Regions from separate parts of the Kosakonia radicincitans DSM 16656 genome, predicted to be linked through region 1. Evidence: predicted binding sites of a transcription regulator. Region 1 holds the regulator's gene; each other region holds the start of a gene.
What was found. The regulator PurR, encoded in region 1, represses purine synthesis genes. The targets are predictions, from matches to a motif close to CANGCAAACGTTTGCNTG.
Positions count from the first base shown of each region.

Region 2: the regulator PurR is predicted to act here: its motif matches at 4,933-4,950, upstream of pyrC (dihydroorotase).
Region 3: the regulator PurR is predicted to act here: its motif matches at 3,451-3,468, upstream of purE (5-(carboxyamino)imidazole ribonucleotide mutase).

Region 1 covers NZ_CP018016.1:3,123,306-3,130,896, reverse strand. Annotated here, with positions in the region: gene Y71_RS14960 (riboflavin synthase) at 1-332, shown strand, start outside; gene tnpA (IS200/IS605 family transposase) at 483-917, shown strand; gene cfa (cyclopropane fatty acyl phospholipid synthase) at 994-2,142, opposite strand; gene punC (purine nucleoside transporter PunC) at 2,441-3,640, opposite strand; gene punR (DNA-binding transcriptional activator PunR) at 3,751-4,662, shown strand; gene purR (HTH-type transcriptional repressor PurR) at 4,682-5,707, opposite strand; gene cydH (cytochrome bd-I oxidase subunit CydH) at 6,007-6,096, shown strand; gene Y71_RS14930 (MFS transporter) at 6,261-7,430, shown strand; gene sodB (superoxide dismutase [Fe]) at 7,461-7,591, opposite strand, start outside.
Region 2 covers NZ_CP018016.1:3,390,983-3,398,573, forward strand. Annotated here, with positions in the region: gene Y71_RS16305 (Gfo/Idh/MocA family protein) at 1-802, opposite strand, end outside; gene Y71_RS16310 (YceH family protein) at 805-1,452, opposite strand; gene rimJ (ribosomal protein S5-alanine N-acetyltransferase) at 1,462-2,046, opposite strand; gene mdtH (multidrug efflux MFS transporter MdtH) at 2,285-3,493, shown strand; gene grxB (glutaredoxin 2) at 3,559-4,206, shown strand; gene Y71_RS16330 (lipoprotein) at 4,328-4,888, shown strand; gene pyrC (dihydroorotase) at 5,004-6,047, shown strand; gene dinI (DNA damage-inducible protein I) at 6,122-6,367, shown strand; gene bssS (biofilm formation regulator BssS) at 6,643-6,897, shown strand; gene solA (N-methyl-L-tryptophan oxidase) at 7,016-7,591, shown strand, end outside.
Region 3 covers NZ_CP018016.1:4,237,574-4,245,164, forward strand. Annotated here, with positions in the region: gene Y71_RS20400 (metal-dependent hydrolase) at 1-499, shown strand, start outside; gene cysS (cysteine--tRNA ligase) at 632-2,017, opposite strand; gene ppiB (peptidylprolyl isomerase B) at 2,191-2,685, shown strand; gene lpxH (UDP-2,3-diacylglucosamine diphosphatase) at 2,688-3,410, shown strand; gene purE (5-(carboxyamino)imidazole ribonucleotide mutase) at 3,540-4,049, shown strand; gene purK (5-(carboxyamino)imidazole ribonucleotide synthase) at 4,046-5,113, shown strand; gene Y71_RS30125 (hypothetical protein) at 5,212-5,760, opposite strand; gene mnmH (tRNA 2-selenouridine(34) synthase MnmH) at 6,099-7,184, shown strand; gene Y71_RS20435 (methionine ABC transporter permease) at 7,256-7,591, opposite strand, start outside.

The sequences.
Region 1 (7,591 bases):
ATATTATGACGACCGCTGAAATCGTTAAAATTCTCACCTCCGAGAATAACCGCCAGATCTGGTTTAAAGTGCAGGATCCGGCCTTGATGAAATATATCCTCTATAAAGGATTTATCGGTATAGACGGTATTAGTCTGACGGTCGGTGAGGTGACAAACAGCCGTTTCTGTGTGCATCTGATTCCGGAAACGCTGCAACGCACCACCCTTGGTGAGAAAAAGCTGGGCCACCGCGTCAATATTGAGATCGATCCGCAAACGCAGGCCGTGGTCGATACCGTTGAGCGTGTGCTGGCGGCAAAAGAAGCCGCTGTCATCAGCGGCGAAGAGTAAAGAAAACCCCGGCTTGCCGGGGTTTTTTGTTGTCACCCTTAAACCACCTCCTGGGGAGGTGGTGATTGATCCTGTAAGGCTATAGCCTGAAGAATGCCCATGCCGGAATATCTCTGCTTACTCACCACAAGTAAAAGGAGACAAACCGACATGGGGCTTTACAGGAGTTCATCACATGTATATTGGCGTTGTAAATATCACATAGTCTGGACGCCTAAGTACCGTTTCAGGATCCTGAAAGATAAGTTGGGCAAGGAACTTTACAGGACAATCTACATTCTCTGCGGAATAAAGGATTGTGAGGTTCTGGAGCTAAATGTTCAGCCAGATCATGTACATCTGGTCGTAATAGTCCCGCCGAAAATCTCGATATCAACTCTAATGGGGCATCTGAAAGGTCGCAGCGCAATCAGACTCTACAATCGTTTCCCACACATAAGAAAGAAGCTATGGGGCAACCACTTTTGGTCACGTGGCTACTTTGTAGATACTGTCGGTGTGAACGAGGAAATTATCAGACGATATGTGAGGCATCAGGAGAAAACGGAACAAATACATGAACAGCAAATGGAATTGCTAGAGTAGTAAGCGGGAAGTGACAATAGCCCCCCTTACAGGGGGCATTCTCAAAAGCCACCTTCTAAGAAGGTGGTCTTTTACTTTAGCGCGGAACGCGCAGGCCGTGTTCGATACCGCGGCTGAAGACGACCTGCCACAGTTGAATATCACGTGCACGGAAAGCGCCTGCGCAGGCGTTCAGATAGTAGCTGAACATCCGTTTGAAGCGTTCAGAGTAGTTGTCGGCAATTTCCGGCCAGGCGGCAAGAAAACGTTCGTACCATGCCATCAACGTGCGATCGTAATCGGCGCCGAAGTTGTGCCAGTCTTCCATCACGAAATGTGATTCACTGGCGTTGGCAATCTGGCGTACGGAAGGCAGGCAACCGTTCGGGAAGATGTAGCGGTTGATCCAGGGGTCAACATTGAGGTCGGTGCGTTTTGAACCGATAGTGTGCAGCAGGAAAATTCCGTCCGGTTTAAGGTTGCGATCCACCACGCTGAAATAGGTCGCGTAATTTTTCGGCCCCACGTGTTCAAACATCCCGACGGAGACAATGCGGTCAAACTGCTCATTCAGATCGCGATAATCCTGCAGGCGAATATCGACATCCAGCCCTTCACAACGCTGTTGCGCCATTTTTTGCTGTTCCGCCGAGATTGTTACGCCGACCACGCTGACGCCGTAATTCTGTGCCATAAATTGTGCCAGCCCGCCCCATCCGCAGCCGATATCCAGCACGCGCATACCGGGTTTCAGCTTCAGTTTTTCACCAATAAGCTTTAATTTCGCCCGTTGTGCGTCGTCGAGATTTTCTGCGTCTTTCCAGTAGGCGCAAGAGTATTGCATCTGCGGATCCAGCATGCGGGTAAACAGATCATTACCAAGGTCGTAATGCTCTTTACCGACAATCCAGGCCCGTTTTTTACTTTGCAGATTAAATAATCTTGCTCCGGCAATGCGGAGTGTGTCTTTGAAATGGTGCGGAAGCTGTTTTTCCAGTCCGGCACGCAGCACTTTGGTGAAGAAGATATCCAGACGATCGCATTCCCACCAACCGTCCATATAACTTTCACCTAGCCCGAGCGAACCTTCCTGTAAAACGCGTTTAAAAAAATCCGGGTTTTTCACCTGGATATCTGAAGCAGCGGGACCGTTAACGCGGATACCTGCGCGGCTCAGTAACTCGTTTGCTATACGGAACCAATTATCATCCCGTACGCCAACTTCTTCTATACACGATGAACTCATAACTTCTCCATCACTCGTAGTGATCTGAACCTTCAAACAGCGTAGTCGCTTTTTCGGGCTTGTGAGAAATCTCACGGTTTTCGCCGTGAGGCTGATATCCGACGTAGAACAGAGGAAGGGAGATGACCCTTGCCGAAAGGCCGTCCCTGGAATGGCGGGCACAATCCGGTGCCCGTTACTACATAATATTTATCGTATTTATTAAAAACCGAAAATTAGTATAGGCCTCAATATCAGGTGATTCAACTTAAAGCTGTTAGCAAACTAATCACTTAACTATTGATAGTCGCTAACATAATCATCCGTGCGAAGAGGAGGGGACAGCCTCATCTTTTACCGTTTCAGTATTACGCTGGTGTTGCTGGCGATAGCCAAACGCGGCCAGCAGCACCATCGCCACCATTACAGTGGTGGTGGTAAACAGCGGTGTGGCAATCAGCCCTGATACCACCAGGCTTGCCAGGAAACACAACCCGAGTTGCAACGTATTTTGCAGCGCGGCTGCGCGGCCAGTCGCCTGGGGAAACGGGCGTAACGCCTGTGCTACCACAACAGGATAGATGGCGCCGTTGGCCATTGCCATAAAACAGAACGGGATCAGCAGTGCGGTCAGTGATGTCTGCGGCAGCAAACCCACAATCCAGGTGGCAATCACGCTTAATCCAAAGGCGCTCAGCAGCCACGGAAGCAGGCGCGAACCCTGCCATTTTTGCAAGGCAGCGCGGCAACCATAACCGCCAATCAGGAAGGCAATGGTCTGCGGTACGTAACTCAGACCAATTACTGACGGACCATAACCCATTTCGTGCAAAATGAACGGCGAACCGGTCAGCCAGGCAAAAAAACTGGCCGAGCAGGCAGCGTAGATGATGACATTGCCGCGATATGCTTTATTGCGCAGCAGATCGTAAAAGGTCAGCGGCTGTTCATGCAGCGCAGCAGGCTGGGCGGGCGCTTTCAACCGCCAGGCAGGCACCATCAGCACCAGAGTTATTGCCAGCAGAGTGGCAAAAATCGCCTGCCAGGAGAAGTGCGCCAGCATCCAGGCACCCAGCAGGGGGGCCAGCGCAGGCGTCAGGCCCACCAGCGGCATAATGGTCGCGAAGATACGGTTAACGCGGTGTGCCGGATAGTGGTCAGTGACCAGCGCCTGCCAGCTAACCGTAGCGGCGCAAACGCCGATTGCCTGTACGAAACGCAGCGCAAGTAACAGGCTGGCGTCCCGTACCCACAATGTTCCCAGACAGCCAAGTGCGAAAATAGTCAGCCCGCTCAACAAAATAGGTCTGCGGCCATAGCGATCCGACAAGGGGCCCCATACCAGTTGTGCGACAGCAAAGCCTGCCAGAAACAAACTCAGCGTGGCGCTGACGATGGCCGGGGAGGTTTGCAAATCTTGTTGTATCGCGCTAAACGCGGGCAGGTACATATCGGTGGCTAAAAAGCCCAGCACGCTTAATCCCGCGAGCCAGACTAAAAATCCTTTTCCAGGTTGCATTTGAGTTCTCATCTTGTTGCTTCTTCAGGGCTGTCGAGTGTAAGGAGTGCTTTCCTGCTTGTGAAACGCTAATATTTGCGCAGTGGTTTCAAAATTTTTGCAGGCAGATTATGTGGTCAGAATATTCACTCGAAGTGGTTGATGCTGTTGCGCGCAACGGCAGTTTCAGCGGTGCCGCCCAGGAGCTGCACCGCGTACCTTCAGCGGTGAGCTATACGGTGCGCCAACTCGAAGAGTGGCTGGCAGTTCCGTTATTTGAACGCCGTCATCGGGATGTGGAGTTAACGCCCGCCGGAAGCTGGTTTTTAAAAGAGGGGCGATCTGTTATCAAAAAAATGCAGATCACCCGCCAGCAGTGCCAACAGATCGCCAACGGCTGGCGCGGCCAACTGGCGATTGCCGTGGATAACATTGTGAAACCGGCACGAACACGGCAACTGATCGTCGATTTCTACCGACATTTTAACGATGTCGAGTTACAGGTTTACCAGGAGGTGTTCAACGGTGTCTGGGATGCGCTGGCAGATGGCCGCGTTGAGGTGGCGATTGGCGCGACCCAGGCGATCCCGGTCGGTGGACGGTACGCGTTTCGTGATATGGGCATGCTGAGCTGGAAATGCGTGGTCTCCAGCCGCCATCCGCTGGCATCAATGCCCGGCCCGCTAAGCGATGAAACGTTGCGCAACTGGCCTTCGTTGATCCAGGAAGATACGTCGCGCTCGTTGCCAAAACGTATTACCTGGCTGCTGGATAACCAGAAGCGGGTAATCGTGCCGGACTGGTCCGCTTCAGAAGCCTGCCTTTCTGCCGGGCTGTGTGTGGGGATGGTGCCCGCGCATTTCGCGCGTCCGCGGCTGGACAGCGGCGACTGGGTGGCGCTGGAACTGGAGAACCCGTTTCCGGATGCGGCCTGCTGCCTGACATGGCAACAAAATGACGCATCACCGGCGTTGAACTGGCTGCTGGAGTATCTGGGGGACAGTGAGACGCTGAACAGCGAATGGTTGCGGGAGCCGGAGTAGCGGCCCCCGCAGGGCGTGATTAACGGCGGTAGTCGCGGAACGGACCATCCGCCACCGAACGACGCTCGATCAGACGCGGATGGACTTCAATGGACTGCGACTCTTCGCGCTTGTTGACGATACGATCGAGCAACATGGTAAACGCCGTTTCGCCCAGCGAATCTTTCGGCTGATGGATGGTGGTCAGTGCGGGCGTAAAGTAGCGGGAATTACGCACATTGTCATAGCCGATCAGCGAAATATCCTGGGGAACGCGCAGCCCCATCTCATCCGCCGCGCAGAGCGCACCCATCGCCATAATATCGCCGCCGCAGAACACGGCAGTAGGGCGGTGGGACTGGTTGAGGATTTGCTGCATCGCCCGGTAACCCGATTCCGGTTCAAAGTCGCCCTGCACGATCCAGTTTTCCGGTACGGTAATGATCGCCTCTTCCATCGCTTTCATAAAACCGGCGAGGCGGCCTGCGCCGGTGTTGCGCTCCAGCGGGCCTGGAATGACGCCGATATCGCGATGTCCGCGCTCAATCAGATAGCGGCCAGCCATATAGCCGCCTTCAAAAGCATTATCAATGACCGAATCGGTAAAATCGGCTTTCGCCTCGCCCCAGTCCATCACCACCATTGGGATATTACGGTACTCTTCCAGCATGCTCAGCAGCGACTCCGGGTATTCGGAGCACATCACCAGCAGGCCATCGACACGTTTTTGCGCCATCATCGACAGGTAGGCGCGCTGTTTCTCAAGGCTGTTCCAGGCGTTGCCGAGGATCAAGGTGTAGCCTTTCTGGAAGCATTTTTTCTCTACGGCTTCGATGATCTCGGCAAAATAGGCGGCTTCGCTGCTTGTGGCCAGTAAACCGATCGATTTGGTGTGATTGACCTTCAGGCTACGTGCCACAGCGCTGGGGGAGTAATGTAACTCTTTAATCGCCGCCCATACGGCATTGCGAGTCTCTTCAGCGACGAAGCGCGTTTTGTTAATTACATGTGATACGGTTGTAGTGGAAACGTTTGCTCGTTTCGCGACGTCTTTAATCGTTGCCATCAGAAATCACTCCAGACCATATCATAAGCTCCTGATAATACTTAAGGTAAACGTTTGCCTTCCATCACCCTGAACCCCAGCAAAGTGAGTGCGGTACGCCGGGAAAAAGACACTAAACGTCAGGAGGGGAGTCAATGGCCGGTACGCTAATAAATTTAGCGTCGAATTTTGTCTTATCTTGAGCAAAAGGGGAAGCGCTAAAACATATCTCCTCCTAATTCCTGCAAGATTTTTATGATTATTTGTGCAAAAATGCGCAAACTCACTTTTTGTGGGGAAATGAAAATGGAGAAAAATTGATGAGCACCGATCTGAAGTATTCTTTGGTCACTACCGTCATTGTTCTGAGCCTGATTGTTTTCGGTGGGCTGACCGCCGCGCTGCATTGATCTGGCACGAGGGAGAGCCTTCTCCCTCGGCTTTCCCCGCCATTGTTATCACTTCTGCAATAATCTTTTGTCATTCTGCTAACTTCTGTTTTTTGTGATTGCTGTCATACTTTTGACTTCTGCGACAGTGTCTCCAACCGACACGGCTTTTTCGGAGTCAAACGATGAAAGTAAATTTCCCTCTGCTTGCCCTGGCGATTGGCGCCTTTGGGATAGGTACAACGGAGTTCTCCCCGATGGGATTGCTGCCCGTTATTGCCCGTGGCGTCGATGTTTCCATTCCGGCGGCGGGGATGTTGATTAGCGCTTATGCGATTGGCGTGATGGTGGGGGCGCCGCTGATGACGCTGCTGCTGTCGCACCGTGGCAGACGTAACGCGCTGATCTTCCTGATGGCGATCTTTACGCTGGGTAATGTGCTGTCGGCAATCGCGCCGGACTACACCACCTTAATGCTGGCGCGCATCGTTACCAGCCTCAACCACGGCGCCTTCTTTGGTCTGGGATCGGTTGTTGCCGCAAGCGTGGTGGCAAAAGAGAAACAAGCCAGCGCCGTCGCCACCATGTTTATGGGGCTGACTATCGCCAATATTGGCGGTGTGCCTGCTGCAACCTGGCTGGGTGAAACCATCGGCTGGCGCATGTCGTTTATGGCGACCGCCGTGCTGGGTCTGGTTGCCATGCTGAGCCTCTACTTTTCACTGCCTGGCGGCGGAACGGGCGAACGTCCGGATGTACGCAAAGAGTTGTCCGTGCTGGTTCGTCCACAGGTGCTGTCGGCACTGCTGACGACGGTGCTCGGCGCGGGCGCGATGTTCACGCTTTATACCTATATTTCGCCGGTGCTGCGCACCATTACTGATGCTACGCCGGTGTTTGTTACCGGGATGTTGGTGCTGATTGGCGTCGGTTTCTCGATTGGCAACTACCTTGGCGGCAAACTGGCGGATCGTTCGGTAACCGGTACGCTGAAAGGTTTTCTTATCCTGCTGATTGCCATCATGCTGGCTATTCCGTTCCTGGCCCGCAGCGAAGTAGGCGCGGCTATCAGCATGGTGGTCTGGGGCGCAGCGACCTTTGCTGTGGTTCCGCCGCTGCAAATGCGTGTAATGCGCGTCGCACATGAAGCGCCAGGACTCTCTTCTTCAGTGAACATTGGTGCCTTTAACCTCGGTAACGCACTCGGTGCGGCTGCGGGCGGCGCGGTGATCTCCGGCGGCCTGGGATATGATTTTGTCCCGGTGATGGGGGCGATTATTGCGGGGCTTGGGCTGATGGTGGTGCTGTTTTCCGGGCGCTCCCGGCCGGAACGAGCCTGTGCGGCAGTCGAGTAAAAAGAGGAGGGGCAATGCCCCTCCTTTGTTTTATGCGGCGAAATTCTTCGCCACGAAGGCCCAGTTGACCAGCGCCCAGAAGTGTTCAAGGTAGTTCGGACGGGCGTTGCGGTAGTCAATGTAATAAGCATGTTCCCAGACATCGACAGTCAGCAACGGTG
Region 2 (7,591 bases), 270 kb from region 1:
CCACAAAACCACGCTGTTCCAGCACGCTCTGCCAGCCAGCGACCGGACGCGCTACTACGCCCTGCCCGCGCTCTTCGCGCCATTCGCGCATATCGGTGATATCCACCAGCGCACCATCGGTGACAGCCTGAATCCATTCGCGCTGGCTTCCCGCCCGCCGGTGCATACTGGTGGTGATTTGCAGATGATCCAGTGAGAAGTGGTGTTCGGCATAAACCATTGCGCCGTCATCATCCGTGAGCAACGTACCGCTTTGTAATGCCGCCGCGCTTCCCGCCAGCCACAACGCGGTATCCACCACGTGCAGATAATCGTCGAGCAACGTGAAGCGTAAATCGTGCGGCCCTACGCTGTCGGTACGGTGTTTATCCATCCGCAACGACGCCGCCTGCGGCATCTGCTGTTTCAGTTCGCGGTACAGCGGCGAAAAACGGCGATTAAAACCGACCATCAGCGTCAGTTTTTTCCGCGCGGCCAGTTCGATAAGCCGCTCAGCATCCTGGAGGTTTTCTGCCAGCGGTTTATCAACGCAGACATGCACGCCAAGGTTCAGTAACTCACTGACCACGCTGTAGTGCGAAGCTGTCGACGTGTGGACGAAAGCCGCATCACATTGCGCGGCTAGTGCCGTCAGCGAATCAGCATACGGAATGCGCCAGGTTTCGCATACCCGCAGGGCTTTCTCCCGCGTCGGCGACCAGGCTGCGGTTAACGTCCAGTCGGTCGCAGCGCCGACAACCGGCAGCCAGGCTTTTTGCGCAATGCCGCCCAGGCCGACCACTCCAATACGTAATTTCGTCACGGCTAATCTCCTAAATGTGCGAGCAGCGAATCCAGACGCTGTTTCAGATCTGCCACTTCCTCTTCCAGCGCCTCAACGCGCGCCACCAGTGATTCTTCCGGCGGGCTGACCGCCTCAACAACATTCACCAGCGTCTGTACATCGCCGCTGAACAGGTGCATATAGCGGCTTTCGCGCTTACCGGGCTCGCGGGGTAGCCGCACGACATACGGACCATCTTCCCGCGTCGCCAACAGTTCCAGCGCCGTTTCCACTTCCGCCATATCGTTAAAGCGATGCATACGTTCCGCACGACCGCGCAGTTCCCCCGGCGTTTGCGGCCCGCGCAGCAGCAGCGTGGTGATGAGCGCCACTTCTGCCGGATTGAGTTTCAGATCGCCAAATTCAGAGTTGCAAAAACGCTGCTCGTATTTCGTTACGCGATTGCCAAAACCGCTGACGGTGCGCAGATAGTGCCGTTTCACCAATTCATCCAGCACCTCTTGTACCTCATGTTCACTGAGGTTCATGACGGGTTCACGGTTGGTCTTCTGATTACAGGCGGTAACCACACCATTGATCGACAGCGGATATTGTTCCGGCGTGGTGATCTGCTTTTCCAGCAGGCAGCCGATAACGCGCGCTTCGACCGCTGAGAGTTGATACTTCATCGTTGCTCCTTAGCGACCCGGGGTCCATTCTTGCGCGGTGAGCGCGGTAAGTACGTGATCGCGCCACTGCCCGTCGATCAGCAAATACGATTTGGCGTAGCCTTCTTTCTCGAAACCCAGCCTCGCCAGCAAATCGCCGCTACGTTTATTATGCGGCATGTAATTTGCCATGATGCGGTGCATATGTTGCGTGCGCTGCATATAGCGGATCGCCGCCGTCAGCGCTTCAAACATCAGCCCTTGCCCCTGCCATTTTTGTCCAATGGAGTAGCCAAGGTAACAAGCATGAAACGAGCCGCGTACCACATTGGAAAAATTCGCCACGCCGACGATCTCTTTTTCCTCGGGATCGAGCAGCGCGAAATAGAATGCCGAACCCTGTTTATGAAACTCATTGATCATGCCAAGACGGGCCTGCCAGCCGGAAGGGTAGCAATGGCTTTCATCGCGCACGGGCTCCCAGGGCTTTAGAAATTGCCGATTTTCGGCGTAATAATCCGCCAGGCGCCAGGCATCGCGATCATGCACTAAACGAACCACTAATCTGTCTGTGACTAAGCGTACTTTCGGCACGTTACTGCGGTAGCCAAACATGCATTACCACTCCTTCCATTTCACCACACTTTTAACCCCTTACCTTTACTATACATTTGCGCAGCCACTCTGTGAAAACAGCAACATGGCATTTTCCACTTTGCGGACCATTTTCGATGAAAACTCTGAATCAAAGCCGGATTTTGATAAAAAAATATTGTCACCGCGAATGTGGGAAAAGATCGGGCGAACCCGCAGAATAAGAATGTCTTATCTTTCTTAATTTCCCGGAGGGGAAATGGCACGCATATCGCAGGCAAGGAGCCTGGGTAAATATTTCCTGCTTGTCGATAATATGCTGGTTGTACTCGGCTTTTTCGTTGTCTTCCCACTTATTTCTATTCGTTTTGTTGATCAGCTCGGCTGGGCGGCGTTGATGGTCGGTATTGCGCTCGGCCTGCGGCAATTTATTCAGCAGGGTTTGGGCATTTTCGGCGGCGCAATTGCCGACCGCTTTGGTGCCAAACCGCTGATCGTCACCGGCATGTTGATGCGTGCGGGCGGTTTCGTCGCGATGGGCGTGGCGCACGAACCCTGGCTGCTGTGGCTCTCCTGCATTCTTTCCGGACTGGGCGGTACACTGTTCGATCCGCCGCGTTCCGCGCTGGTGGTCAAACTTGTGCGCCCCAACCAGCGCAGCCGCTTTTTCTCTATCCTGATGATGCAGGACAGCGCCGGCGCGGTTGTCGGCGCATTGCTCGGTAGCTGGCTGTTGCAATATGACTTTCGTCTGGTGTGTGCCGCCGGTGCGCTAATGTTCGTGCTCTGCGCCGCGTTCAACGCCTGGCTGTTACCGGCGTGGAAACTCTCTACGGTAAAAGCCCCGGTGCGCGAAGGGTTGGCACGCGTGCTGCGCGACAAACGGTTCGTCACCTACGTCCTGACGCTGACAGGTTACTATATGCTGGCGGTACAGGTGATGCTGATGCTGCCGATCATGGTCAACGATATTGCCGGTTCACCGGCGGCAGTGAAGTGGATGTACGCCATCGAAGCCTGCTTGTCGCTGACGTTGCTCTACCCTATCGCCCGCTGGAGTGAAAAACGCTTTCGTCTTGAACAGCGTCTGATGGCCGGGCTGCTGGTGATGTCATTTAGTCTGCTGCCGATCGGAATGGTGGGGACGTTGCAGCAACTGTTTACGCTTATCTGCACATTCTATATCGGCTCAATTATTGCCGAACCTGCGCGGGAAACCTTAAGCGCGCAGCTAGCTGATGCCCGTGCGCGCGGCAGTTATATGGGTTTCAGTCGCCTGGGGCTGGCATTTGGCGGCGCGCTTGGTTACGCCGGTGGTGGGTGGTTGTTTGATGCCGGCAAAGCCTTCAACCAGCCGGAATTGCCGTGGATGATGCTCGGCCTGATCGGGCTGATGACCTCAATGGCGCTGCTGTGGCAATTCGGCCATAAGCGCATTCGCCCGCGGATGCTCGAACCTGGCGCCTGATTTGCGCCATGCAATGCTCTCTTCCATACTGGTCTTTAACGGATAAGCCAGTATGGAGGAGAAACGTGAAACTCTACATTTACGACCACTGCCCTTTCTGCATCAAAGCCCGCATGATTTTCGGCCTTAAAAATCTTCCTGTAGAACTCAACATTCTGCTTAGTGACGACGAGGCCACGCCAACTAAAATGATTGGCCAGAAGATGGCGCCCATCCTGCAAAAAGACGACAGCCGTTATCTGCCGGAGAGTATGGATATTGTGCACTATGTCGATAAACTTGACGGCAAACCGCTACTCACCGGTAAACGAAACCCGAAGCTGGAAGAGTGGCTGCGCAAGGTTAACGGCTATGTGAATAAATTGCTGATACCCCGCTTTGCGAAATCCGCCTTCGACGAGTTTTCCACACCGCAGGCGCGCGCCTGGTTTGTCGCGAAGAAAGAGGCGGCGATCGGCAATTTCGATGAACATCTCGCCCACTCTGCCGGACTGGTGAAAAATATCAGCGACGATCTGCGCGCACTGGACAAGCTTATTGTCAAACCGAATGCGGTCAACGGCGAGCTCTCCGAAGACGATATTCATCTTTTCCCGCTGCTGCGTAACCTTACTCTTGTCGCCGGAATTAACTGGCCGAGCCGGGTGGCGGACTACCGCGATAATATGGCCAAGCAGACCCAGGTTAACCTGCTTTCATCAATGGCTATTTAGCGAACTCACGGCGGAAACGTAAGTTTCCGCCAGCCATTCAGCTTTTTCCGCTAGCCTTTGTACCTCGCCTGACGCATCCTACGCACCGGCTTTGACGCTTTCGGAATCACGTTGAGGAATTATGAAGAAGATCTTTTTTGCCGCTGCCTTACTGCTGAGCGGCGTGCTGGTGGGCTGTAACCAACTGACCCAATATTCCATCAGCGAACAGGAAATTAACCAGGCGCTGCAAAAACGCAACGATTTTGCGAAAGATATTGGCCTGCCTGGCGTGGCTGATGCGCACATTGTGCTGAACAACCTGGCATCGGAAATTGGTCGTGAAGAGCCGAACAAAGTGACGCTGACCGGCGATGCCAACCTGGATATGACCTCCCTTTTCGGTAACCAGAAAGCGGTCATCAAGCTGAAACTGAAGGCGTTGCCGGTGTTTGATAAAGAGAAAGGCGCTATTTACTTGCAGGAGATGGAAGTGGTGAAAGCCGACGTGCAGCCAGAAAAAATGCAAACAGTGCTGCAAACGTTGATGCCCTACCTGAACCAGTCGCTGCGCAACTACTTTAATCAGCGTCCGGCTTATGTGCTGAAAGAGGACAGTAGCAAAGGTGAAGCGCTGGCGAAGAAATACGCCAAAGGCATTGAGGTGAAACCGGGCGAAATTATTATTCCCCTCACCGACTGAGTCCAGGGCGCCGCGAGCGCCCTTTTTTTCAGGAAAAAGATGCAAACGAAAACGTTTCCGCTTATCCTTAGTGCCCGGCAAAAAACACCTGATTCTCACCAGCCGGAGCACTCCAATGACACAATCCCAGGTTTTGAAAATCCGCCGTCCTGACGACTGGCACGTCCACCTGCGTGATGGCGATATGTTAAAAACCGTGGTGCCGTGGACCAGTGAAACCTACGCCCGCGCCATTGTCATGCCCAATCTCGCTCCTCCTGTGACAACCGTGGATGCTGCGCGCGCGTACCGCCAGCGCATTCTTGATGCCGTGCCTGCCGGGCATGATTTCACCCCGCTAATGACCTGCTATCTGACCGACAGCCTGAGCGCAGATGAAGTGGAACGTGGGTTTAACGAAAACGTCTTTACGGCGGCAAAACTTTATCCCGCCAATGCCACCACCAACTCCAGCCACGGCGTCACCAGCATTGATGCCATAATGCCGGTGCTGGAGCGCATGGAAAAACTGGGCATGCCGCTGCTGGTGCATGGCGAAGTGACCCACGCGGATATCGATATCTTCGATCGCGAAGCGCGCTTTATTGAAACGGTGATGGAGCCGCTGCGCCAGCGCCTGCCGGGGTTAAAAGTGGTGTTTGAGCATATCACCACCAAAGACGCGGCAGATTATGTGCGCGAGGGTAACGAGCGCCTGGCGGCCACCATTACGCCACAGCATTTGATGTTTAACCGTAACCATATGCTGGTTGGCGGTGTGCGTCCGCATCTCTACTGTTTGCCTATCCTTAAGCGCAATATCCACCAGCAGGCGCTGCGAGAGTTGGTCGCCAGTGGATTTGAACGCGCTTTTCTCGGTACTGATTCTGCACCGCACGCGCGGCACCGGAAAGAAGCAAGCTGTGGTTGTGCCGGTTGCTTCAATGCGCCAACCGCGCTCGGTAGCTACGCCACCGTGTTTGAAGAGATGAACGCCTTGCAGCATTTTGAAGCGTTCTGCTCGTCGAACGGACCGCGCTTCTACGGACTGCCGCTCAATGAGGGCTTTATTGAACTGGAACGCATCGAAAGCGTTGTACCAGAGAGCATTGCCCTGACGGACGATACGCTGGTGCCGTTCCTCGCGGGTGAAACCGTTCGCTGGCGCGTTAAGCAGTAAAAATTTTACTGCCCCCTGTTGTAAAGATACTTTATTAACTGTATATATATACAGTAAACACACAGGGGGCTATTATGCGCATTGAAGTGACTATCGCCAAAACCACACCCTTACCGCCAGGTGCTATCGATGCGCTGGCGGGCGAATTATCCCGTCGGCTCAATAATTACTATCCCGAACACGATAACAAAATCACCGTTCGCTACGCGGCGGCTAATAACCTGTCGGTGCTTGGTGGCGCAAAAGAAGATAAAGATCGCATAAGTGAAATTTTGCAGGAAACCTGGGAAAGCGCCGACGACTGGTTTATCAACGACTAATTTCTCTTTAAGTTTGTTCTTATTGCCGGGTCGCCCCGGCTTTTTTGTCTGTTTTTTACGCCATTCATTAATTCCACAGTTCTTTAGTAAAAATATGTGCTTAAGGTTTCGTTTTCTTATTCAAAAAAATCAAACAGCCTAAAAAACATGTTGCAGAGTGTTTATTTATTCGATCATCACCCCCATCTGTTGATATACTAAAGAGGCTTCAAATAAAACACGCATTGAACCTCGAAAGTCGTTGTCTAAATAAACACGCTAATATGGGGGTTATGATGGTAAAGAATAATGAAGTCATCCAGACCCATCCACTGGTCGGATGGGACATCAGTACCGTGGATAGTTACGATGCCCTGATGCTCCGGTTACACTACCAGACCCCAAACAGAGCCGCTCAGGAAGAGACTGAAGTCGGCCAGACGTTATGGTTAACGACAGATGTCGCCCGCCAGTTTATATCGATTCTCGAGGCGGGTATTGCCAAGATTGAATCAGGCGATTACCAACAAGATGAGTACCGCAGGCATTAGTCTTAATGCTGACCTTCATCCCAACAGGCACCCTTCAGGGTGCCTTAATTATTTCTGCCCTTGTATAACGCCGCCAGGTTAATTACCCTCCTGAACACGCTTTTTCCTGGAGAACACCATGAAATATGACCTGATTATTATCGGCAGCGGATCTGTCGGCGCAGCTACCGGCTATTACGCCACCCGCGCCGGGCTAAATGTCCTGATGACCGATTCCCATCTTCCTCCACACCAGCAAGGCAGCCATCATGGCGATACGCGTTTGATTCGCCACGCGTATGGCGAGGGTGAAAAATATGTTCCGCTGGTGCTGCGTGCCCAACAGTTGTGGGATCAATTAGCCCACGAAAGCGGTGAGGCGGTGTTCGAACGGACCGGCGTGATCAACCTCGGACCGGCTGATTCCGAATTTCTCGCCAATGTCGCCCACAGTGCTAAGCAGTGGGATCTGGCGGTAGAAAAACTGGATGCGCCTTCACTGATGGCCCGCTGGCCAGAAATCACCGTGCCGGAAGACTATATCGGTCTGTTCGAAGCCGATTCTGGCGTGCTAAGGAGCGAACTGGCGGTAAAAACCTGGATCAGTCTCGCCCAGCAAGCCGGTTGCGCACAACTGTTTAACTGCCCGGTTACCGCGCTGCGTCATGACCCTGAAGGCGTGACCATCGAAACAGCGGAAGGCGAGTTCGTCGGC
Region 3 (7,591 bases), 1.1 Mb from region 1:
TGCCGTTCCTCTGTGCCTGGGCTTAGGGCTGGGTAATAAAGTTATTCCGCGCGGGTTATTAGTGGCAGGGATTGCACTGGCGATGCTGCCGGATGCCGACGTGTTAGCCTTTAAATCCGGCGTCGCCTACGGCAACGTTTTTGGTCATCGCGGATTTACCCACTCGCTGCTGTTTGCTTTCGTCGTACCGCTGCTGGTCGCGTGGTTTGGGCGAAAACGGTTCAAAGCCAGCCTGCTGCGCTGCTGGGCATTTTTAACGGTTTCGCTGTTATCGCACAGCCTGCTGGATTCAATAACCACCGGCGGTAAAGGCGTCGGCTGGCTGTGGCCGTGGTCAGATGAACGCTTCTTTGCGCCCTGGCAGGTGATTAAAGTCGCACCGTTTGCTCTGTCACGCTACACCACGCCGTATGGTCACCAGGTGATCATTTCTGAGTTGCTGTGGGTGTGGCTGCCAGGTGTGATAGTGATGGGTTTATTGTGGTGGCGCAGGCGTTAGTAGAGGATGGCGGTTTTCGCGTTAACCGGCGTTGTGCAGGCCGGATAAGCGCCAGCGCCATCCCACGCTCGTTACCGAATGGCAGAGAAAAATACGTCAGAGATAAAAAAAGCGGCCGAAGCCGCTTTTTTCTTACTTACGACGCCAGGTCGTGCCCTGCGGACCATCTTCCAGCACAATGCCCATCTCATTGAGACGGTCACGCGCCGCATCGGCTGCCGCCCAATCCTTCGCTTTACGCGCATCAAGGCGCTGCTGGATCAGTTGTTCAATCTCAGCCACTTCGCTGTCATCCGCCTGCGCACCGCTTTGCAGGAAAACATCCGGCTCCTGTTCCAGCAATCCAAGTACGCCCGCCAGCTTGCGCATATGTGACGCCAGCGCATTGGCCGCATGCGCATCTTCCGTTTTCAGACGGTTCACTTCACGCGCCATGTCGAACAGCACCGAGTAGGCTTCCGGCGTGTTGAAATCATCATCCATTGCTTCCACAAAACGCGCTTCAAACGCCTCGCCACCTTCCGCCGGCACAGTGCTGTCTGTACCGCGCAGTGCGGTGTAGAGACGCTCCAGCGCAGAGCGTGCCTGCTTGAGGTTCTCTTCGCTGTAGTTCAACTGGCTGCGGTAGTGACCGGACATCAGGAAGTAGCGGATGGTTTCCGCGTCGTAATACTTCAGCACATCGCGCACGGTAAAGAAGTTACCCAGCGATTTGGACATCTTTTCACGGTCAACCATTACCATTCCGGAGTGCATCCAGTAATTCACGTATTCGCCGTCATGGGCGCAGGTAGATTGCGCAATTTCGTTTTCATGGTGCGGGAACATCAGATCAGAACCGCCGCCGTGAATGTCGAAATGTGAACCGAGCTGTTTGCAGTTCATCGCCGAGCACTCGATGTGCCAGCCCGGACGCCCTTCGCCCCACGGCGACTGCCAGCTCGGCTCGCCCGGCTTGGACATTTTCCACAACACGAAATCCATTGGGTTGCGCTTGATTTCAGCGACTTCCACGCGCGCACCCGCCTGCAACTGATCCAGATCCTGGCGCGAAAGCTGGCCGTAAGTCGGATCCGTCGGCACCGAGAACATCACGTCGCCGTTGTCAGCCACATAAGCGTGACCGCGTTCCAGCAGGCGTTCGGTGATTTCAATAATTTCGTGGATATGGTGCGTCGCGCGCGGCTCGCTGTCCGGGCGCAGAATATTGAGCGCGTCAAAATCCTTATGCATCTCGACGATCATACGATCGACCAGCGCAACAAAGCTTTCGCCGTTTTCATTCGCACGTTTAATGATTTTATCGTCAATATCGGTGATGTTACGTACATACTTCAGCTTATAGCCGAGAAAACGCAGATAACGTGCAACCACGTCGAAGGCAACAAAAGTGCGACCATGGCCGATATGACACAGATCGTAAACAGTGATACCACACACGTACATGCCGACTTCCCCGGCATGAATAGGTTTGAATTCCTCTTTTTGGCGCGTCAGTGTATTAAAGATTTTTAACATCGAAGATTCCATTTGGACGTGTGTGGAACGAAAACCGCATATATTACCCGTAATTCAAACCCGAAGCAGCACACTTTGCAAGGTGATCCCACCTCGCGGTTATGCTATAACAGGCGACTATCTCTGACCCACTGGCGGGTCTGCGCACTACACTATCAGAACAGGATGCAATAATGGTTACTTTCCACACTAATCACGGCGACATCGTAATCAAGACGTTTGACGATAAAGCGCCTGAAACAGTTAAAAACTTCCTGGACTACTGCCGTGAAGGTTTCTATAACAACACAATTTTCCACCGTGTTATCAACGGCTTCATGATTCAGGGCGGCGGCTTCGAACCGGGCATGAATCAGAAAGTCACTAAAGATCCGATCAAAAACGAAGCCAACAACGGTCTGAAAAACAGCCGTGGTACGCTGGCAATGGCGCGCACTCAGGCGCCGCACTCCGCAACTGCGCAGTTCTTCATCAACGTGGCAGACAACGACTTCCTGAACTTCAGCGGCGAAAGCCTGCAAGGCTGGGGCTACTGTGTCTTCGCCGAAGTGGTTGAAGGCATGGATGTGGTTGACAAAATCAAAGGCGTTTCCACCGGTCGTAGCGGCATGCATCAGGACGTTCCGAAAGAAGACGTTGTGATTGAAAACGTGACCGTCAGCGAGTAAGCGTGGCGACACTCTTTATTGCAGATTTGCACCTGCAAACAGAAGAACCGGCGATCACCGCCGGTTTTCTGCGTTTTTTAGCCGGTGAGGCTCGCCAGGCGGACGCGCTCTATATTCTGGGCGATCTGTTTGAAGCCTGGATCGGCGATGACGATCCCAACCCGCTGCACCAGCAAATCGCCAGCGCCATCAAATCGCTGGTTGAAAGCGGCGTACCCTGTTACTTCATTCACGGCAACCGTGATTTTCTGCTCGGCAAACGCTTTGCCCGCCAAAGCGGTATGCAACTGCTGCCGGAAACGCAAGTGCTCGATCTGTATGGCCGTAAGATACTGATCATGCACGGCGATACGCTGTGTACCGACGATGCCGGTTACCAGGCGTTTCGCAAAAAAGTCCACACGCCGTGGATACAAGCCCTGTTTCTCGCCCTGCCGCTGTTTATCCGCCGCCGTGTCGCCGCGAAAATGCGCGCCGGAAGTAAAGCCGCTAACAGCAGTAAATCGCTTAAGATCATGGACGTAAATCCGCAAGCCGTCATCGACGCTCTGGAAAAGCACCGCGTTCAGTGGCTGATCCATGGCCATACGCACCGCCCGGCAGTACATGAACTCACCGCGAACAACGCGCCCGCATTTCGGGCTGTTTTAGGTGCCTGGCACAGTGAAGGTTCGATGGTGCGCGTCAGCGAAACTGGTGTCGAACTGCTCTTTTTTCCCTTCTGATTAGCAACGCACGCGTCGCGGCAAACGCGCAAAACATCGCCACGCAACCGTTTTCCTTCGTCATTTTACATGCTATTCTCTGTGCCCTCTTTTGTCGTCTGAAGTACACCCACAGGAGTTTTGAGACGCATGTCTTCAAGCAACCAACCGGCGCGCATCGCCATTGTTATGGGATCGAAAAGCGACTGGGCAACCATGCAGTTCGCCGCAGAAATCCTCGATACCCTGAACGTCCCGCACCATGTTGAAATCGTCTCCGCACACCGCACTCCGGATAAACTGTTTAGCTTCGCCGAAAGCGCAGAGCAGAACGGTTTTCAGGTGATTATCGCCGGTGCTGGCGGCGCGGCGCATTTGCCAGGGATGATTGCGGCCAAAACGCTGGTGCCGGTGCTGGGTGTACCAGTACAAAGCGCCGCGCTGAGCGGCGTCGATAGCCTCTACTCTATCGTCCAGATGCCGCGCGGTATTCCTGTTGGTACGCTGGCGATCGGCAAAGCTGGCGCAGCAAACGCGGCGCTACTGGCCGCGCAAATCCTCGCCCAGCATGATGCTGCACTGCATCAGCGTCTGGCGCAGTGGCGCAAAACCCAGACCGATGAAGTGCTGGACAATCCGGATCCCCGGGGGGCGGCATGAAGCAGGTCTGCGTATTAGGTAATGGTCAGCTTGGCCGCATGCTGCGCCAGGCTGGCGAGCCGCTGAGCATTGCAGTATGGCCGGTCGGGCTGGACGCAGCGCCGGAAGCGGTGCCGTTTCAGCAGAGCGTGATCACGGCAGAAATTGAACGCTGGCCGGAAACGGCGCTGACCCGCGAACTGGCGCGTCATCCGGCGTTTGTAAACCGCGACGTATTTCCGGTGATTGCGGATCGTCTGACGCAAAAACAACTCTTTGACAAGCTGCAACTCGCCACCGCGCCATGGCAACTGCTGGCAGAGAAAAGCGAGTGGCCGGGCGTGTTTTCGCGCCTGGGCGAGCTGGCCATCGTCAAACGCCGCGTCGGCGGCTATGACGGCCGCGGCCAGTGGCGTCTGCGGGCTGCCGATACCGATCAACTGCCGGAAGAGTGCTACGGCGAGTGCATCGTCGAGCAGGGCATCAACTTTTCAGGTGAAGTGTCACTGGTTGGCGCGCGCGGCCATGATGGCAGCACAGTGTTTTATCCGCTGACGCACAACCTGCATCAGGACGGCATTTTGCGTACCAGCGTGGTTTTCCCGCAGGCCAATGCCGAACTGCAGCAGCAGGCCGAAGAGATGCTCTCGGCAATCATGCACGAGTTGCACTACGTCGGCGTGATGGCGATGGAGTGCTTTGTCACCCCGGCCGGGCTGCTGATTAACGAGCTGGCGCCGCGTGTTCACAACAGCGGCCACTGGACGCAAAACGGTGCCTCAATCAGTCAGTTTGAACTGCATCTGCGCGCGGTAGTGGATTTACCACTGCCGCCACCGGTAGTCAACAGCCCGTCGGTGATGATCAACCTGATTGGCAGCGATCTCAATTACGACTGGCTTAAGCTGCCGCTGGTGCATCTGCACTGGTACGATAAAGAGGTGCGTCCGGGGCGTAAGGTGGGTCACCTGAACCTCAACGACAGCGATACCTCCCGTCTGAGCGCCACGCTGGAAGCGCTGGTTCCGCTGTTGCCGCCGGAATATGCCAGCGGCATCGCCTGGGCGCAGTCAAAACTGCAATAATCCTCGATCTCTACGCTGGCGGTCATCGCCAGCGTTTTCAATTTCGCTTGTCGCGTTCCTTTGAAGCAAGCTGCTCTCGTAAACATCCTGTACACATATCAGATTCGCGCCACAACATCACAGATCATCTGCGGGAAATTAATCTCCGCCAGAATTTTATTTGCCAACTGCTCGGGGGAGGCATTTTTGGGTGTCAGGTAAATATCTTTTTTCCACATAACGGCAATTTTCGCTAATTTCAGCAAATGATATTTCCTGACACCGGGCGGTAATATTGCCTCGTCAAAAGGAACCACCGGGCTTCCTTTATGAATTCCTGTATATGTATTTGCACTATCATAAATATATTTCTCATGTCTATTTGGTTCAGAATTGAGTAAAAGATCTCCCTGATAAATTAAGCGATCGCCCTCTCTTGCTTTCTGGATATGCCATAGTCGTCGATTATTGCAATCAAGATCTTTTCTGGTAGAAAAACCCACTACTCTGTAGGGGTGATAAAAAACTGACGTCCTGCCATCATCGCTCCCCCGTGAACGGCGATTGAGTTCCAGACGGATACGACAAAATTCTTTCGTATCGGGCTGATAAAAGTAAAAGGATGAAAACCCTTTATTTTTCGGTGCAGTAAACCAACATTTAAACATACTTCCTCCTTGTATATTTAACCGAATGAAACTGGCTTAAAAATAATGCACCGGGCGATTAACCAACCACAATTAAAGAGTTATTAAATAATAAGTTAAATCTCATATCCCAATAAGATAACTCAAACGAACCATTCCGTTTATGTCGACAGTCTGACATCACACAGATTAATCTGGGCTGTAGTATAAAAGGACGAATATAGGCGCTGTGCCGGGATATAGTGTGGGCATCCTGTTACACATTAAAAAGCGATTAGCTCCCGCCATTGATCTCGGCAGCTTCGGGCGTAAAATCTGCACGCGGCGGTTACCGCCAGCGTTTTGCAGAAGGAAGCCCCATGAACGACACGACGGATTACCTGACTATCCTGCGTGATACCACTCCTCTTATTGATGTCCGCGCACCGATTGAGTTTCAACAAGGTGCCCTGCCTGGCGCCATTAACCTGCCGCTGATGAATGATAGCGAGCGCGCCGCCGTCGGCACCTGCTACAAAAAAGCGGGACCGGAGGCCGCGTTGCGTCTGGGTCACCACTTGGTTCAGGGCGAATTGCGGGAACAACGAATGCAGGCATGGCTCCAGGCCTGCAAGCAAAATCCACGCGGCTATATCTGCTGCGCGCGCGGCGGTCAGCGTTCGCACATCGTACAGCAGTGGTTACGCGAGCGAGGAGTTGACTACCCGCTGGTCATCGGCGGCTACAAAACACTGCGTCAGGCAGCAATAGAGGCGATACATCAGCGTTTGCAGCGCCCGCTGTTGCTGATTGGCGGCTGTACCGGTAGCGGCAAAACGCTACTGGTGGCATCCCGACATAACGGGATCGATCTGGAGGGGCTTGCCCGCCATCGCGGCTCCTCATTTGGCCGCACGCTGCAAGCGCAACTTTCGCAGGCCAGTTTTGAAAATCAACTGGCTGCGGTACTGCTGAAAACGTCTCCCGCTTTCTGGCTGCTGGAGGATGAAGGGCACGCGATTGGCGCGAATCATATGCCAGCAATACTGCGTGAGCGCATGGCGCAATCACCGCTGGCGGTGGTGGAAGAGCCGTTTGAGCAGCGGCTTGAGCGCCTGCGTAACGACTATTTTTTGCAGATGTCACAAGCCTTTATCCAGCGCGATGGTGAAGAAGCAGGCTGGCAGGCTTACGCAGAGTACCTGCGCCACGGTCTGTTTGCGATTCGCCGCCGCCTTGGGTTACAGCGTTTCGCACAGCTTAGCGCCCGCCAGGAGGAAGCGCTGATTCAACAACAGCGTTCCGGGAACACAAGCGCGCATTTTGCGTGGCTTGCGCCGCTGCTTGAAGAGTATTACGACCCGATGTATCGCTATCAGTTAGAAAAGCGCGCGAAAGATATTATCTTCCGCGGCAATTACGATGAAACGGCCGCCTGGCTGGCGGCACAAAATAACCAGCAGTAATGTCGGTGGCTGGCAACGATCCCCGGTCTGCCCGGTGAGCGGGTCGACCACATGAACCCGCTCGTGGGATATCAATGACGATCGCGCTTATCGGCGCGTTTTGCCAGCCAGTCACCCAGCATCTGCACCACCTGCACCAGCACGATCAGCGCCACCACGGTGACAATCATCACCTGCGTTTCATAACGATAGTAGCCGTAACGAATCGCCAGATCGCCCACACCGCCACCGCCGACAATCCCAGCCATCGCCGAGTAGCCAATCAGGCTCACCAGCGTGATAGTCAGACCGCGCAGTAAGCCGGCGCTGGCCTCCGGCAGCAGCACCGTACAGATAATGCGTAGCGGGCTGGCGCCGAAGGCTTCAGCGGCTTCGATGATCCCTTTGTCCACTTCACGCAGCGCGCT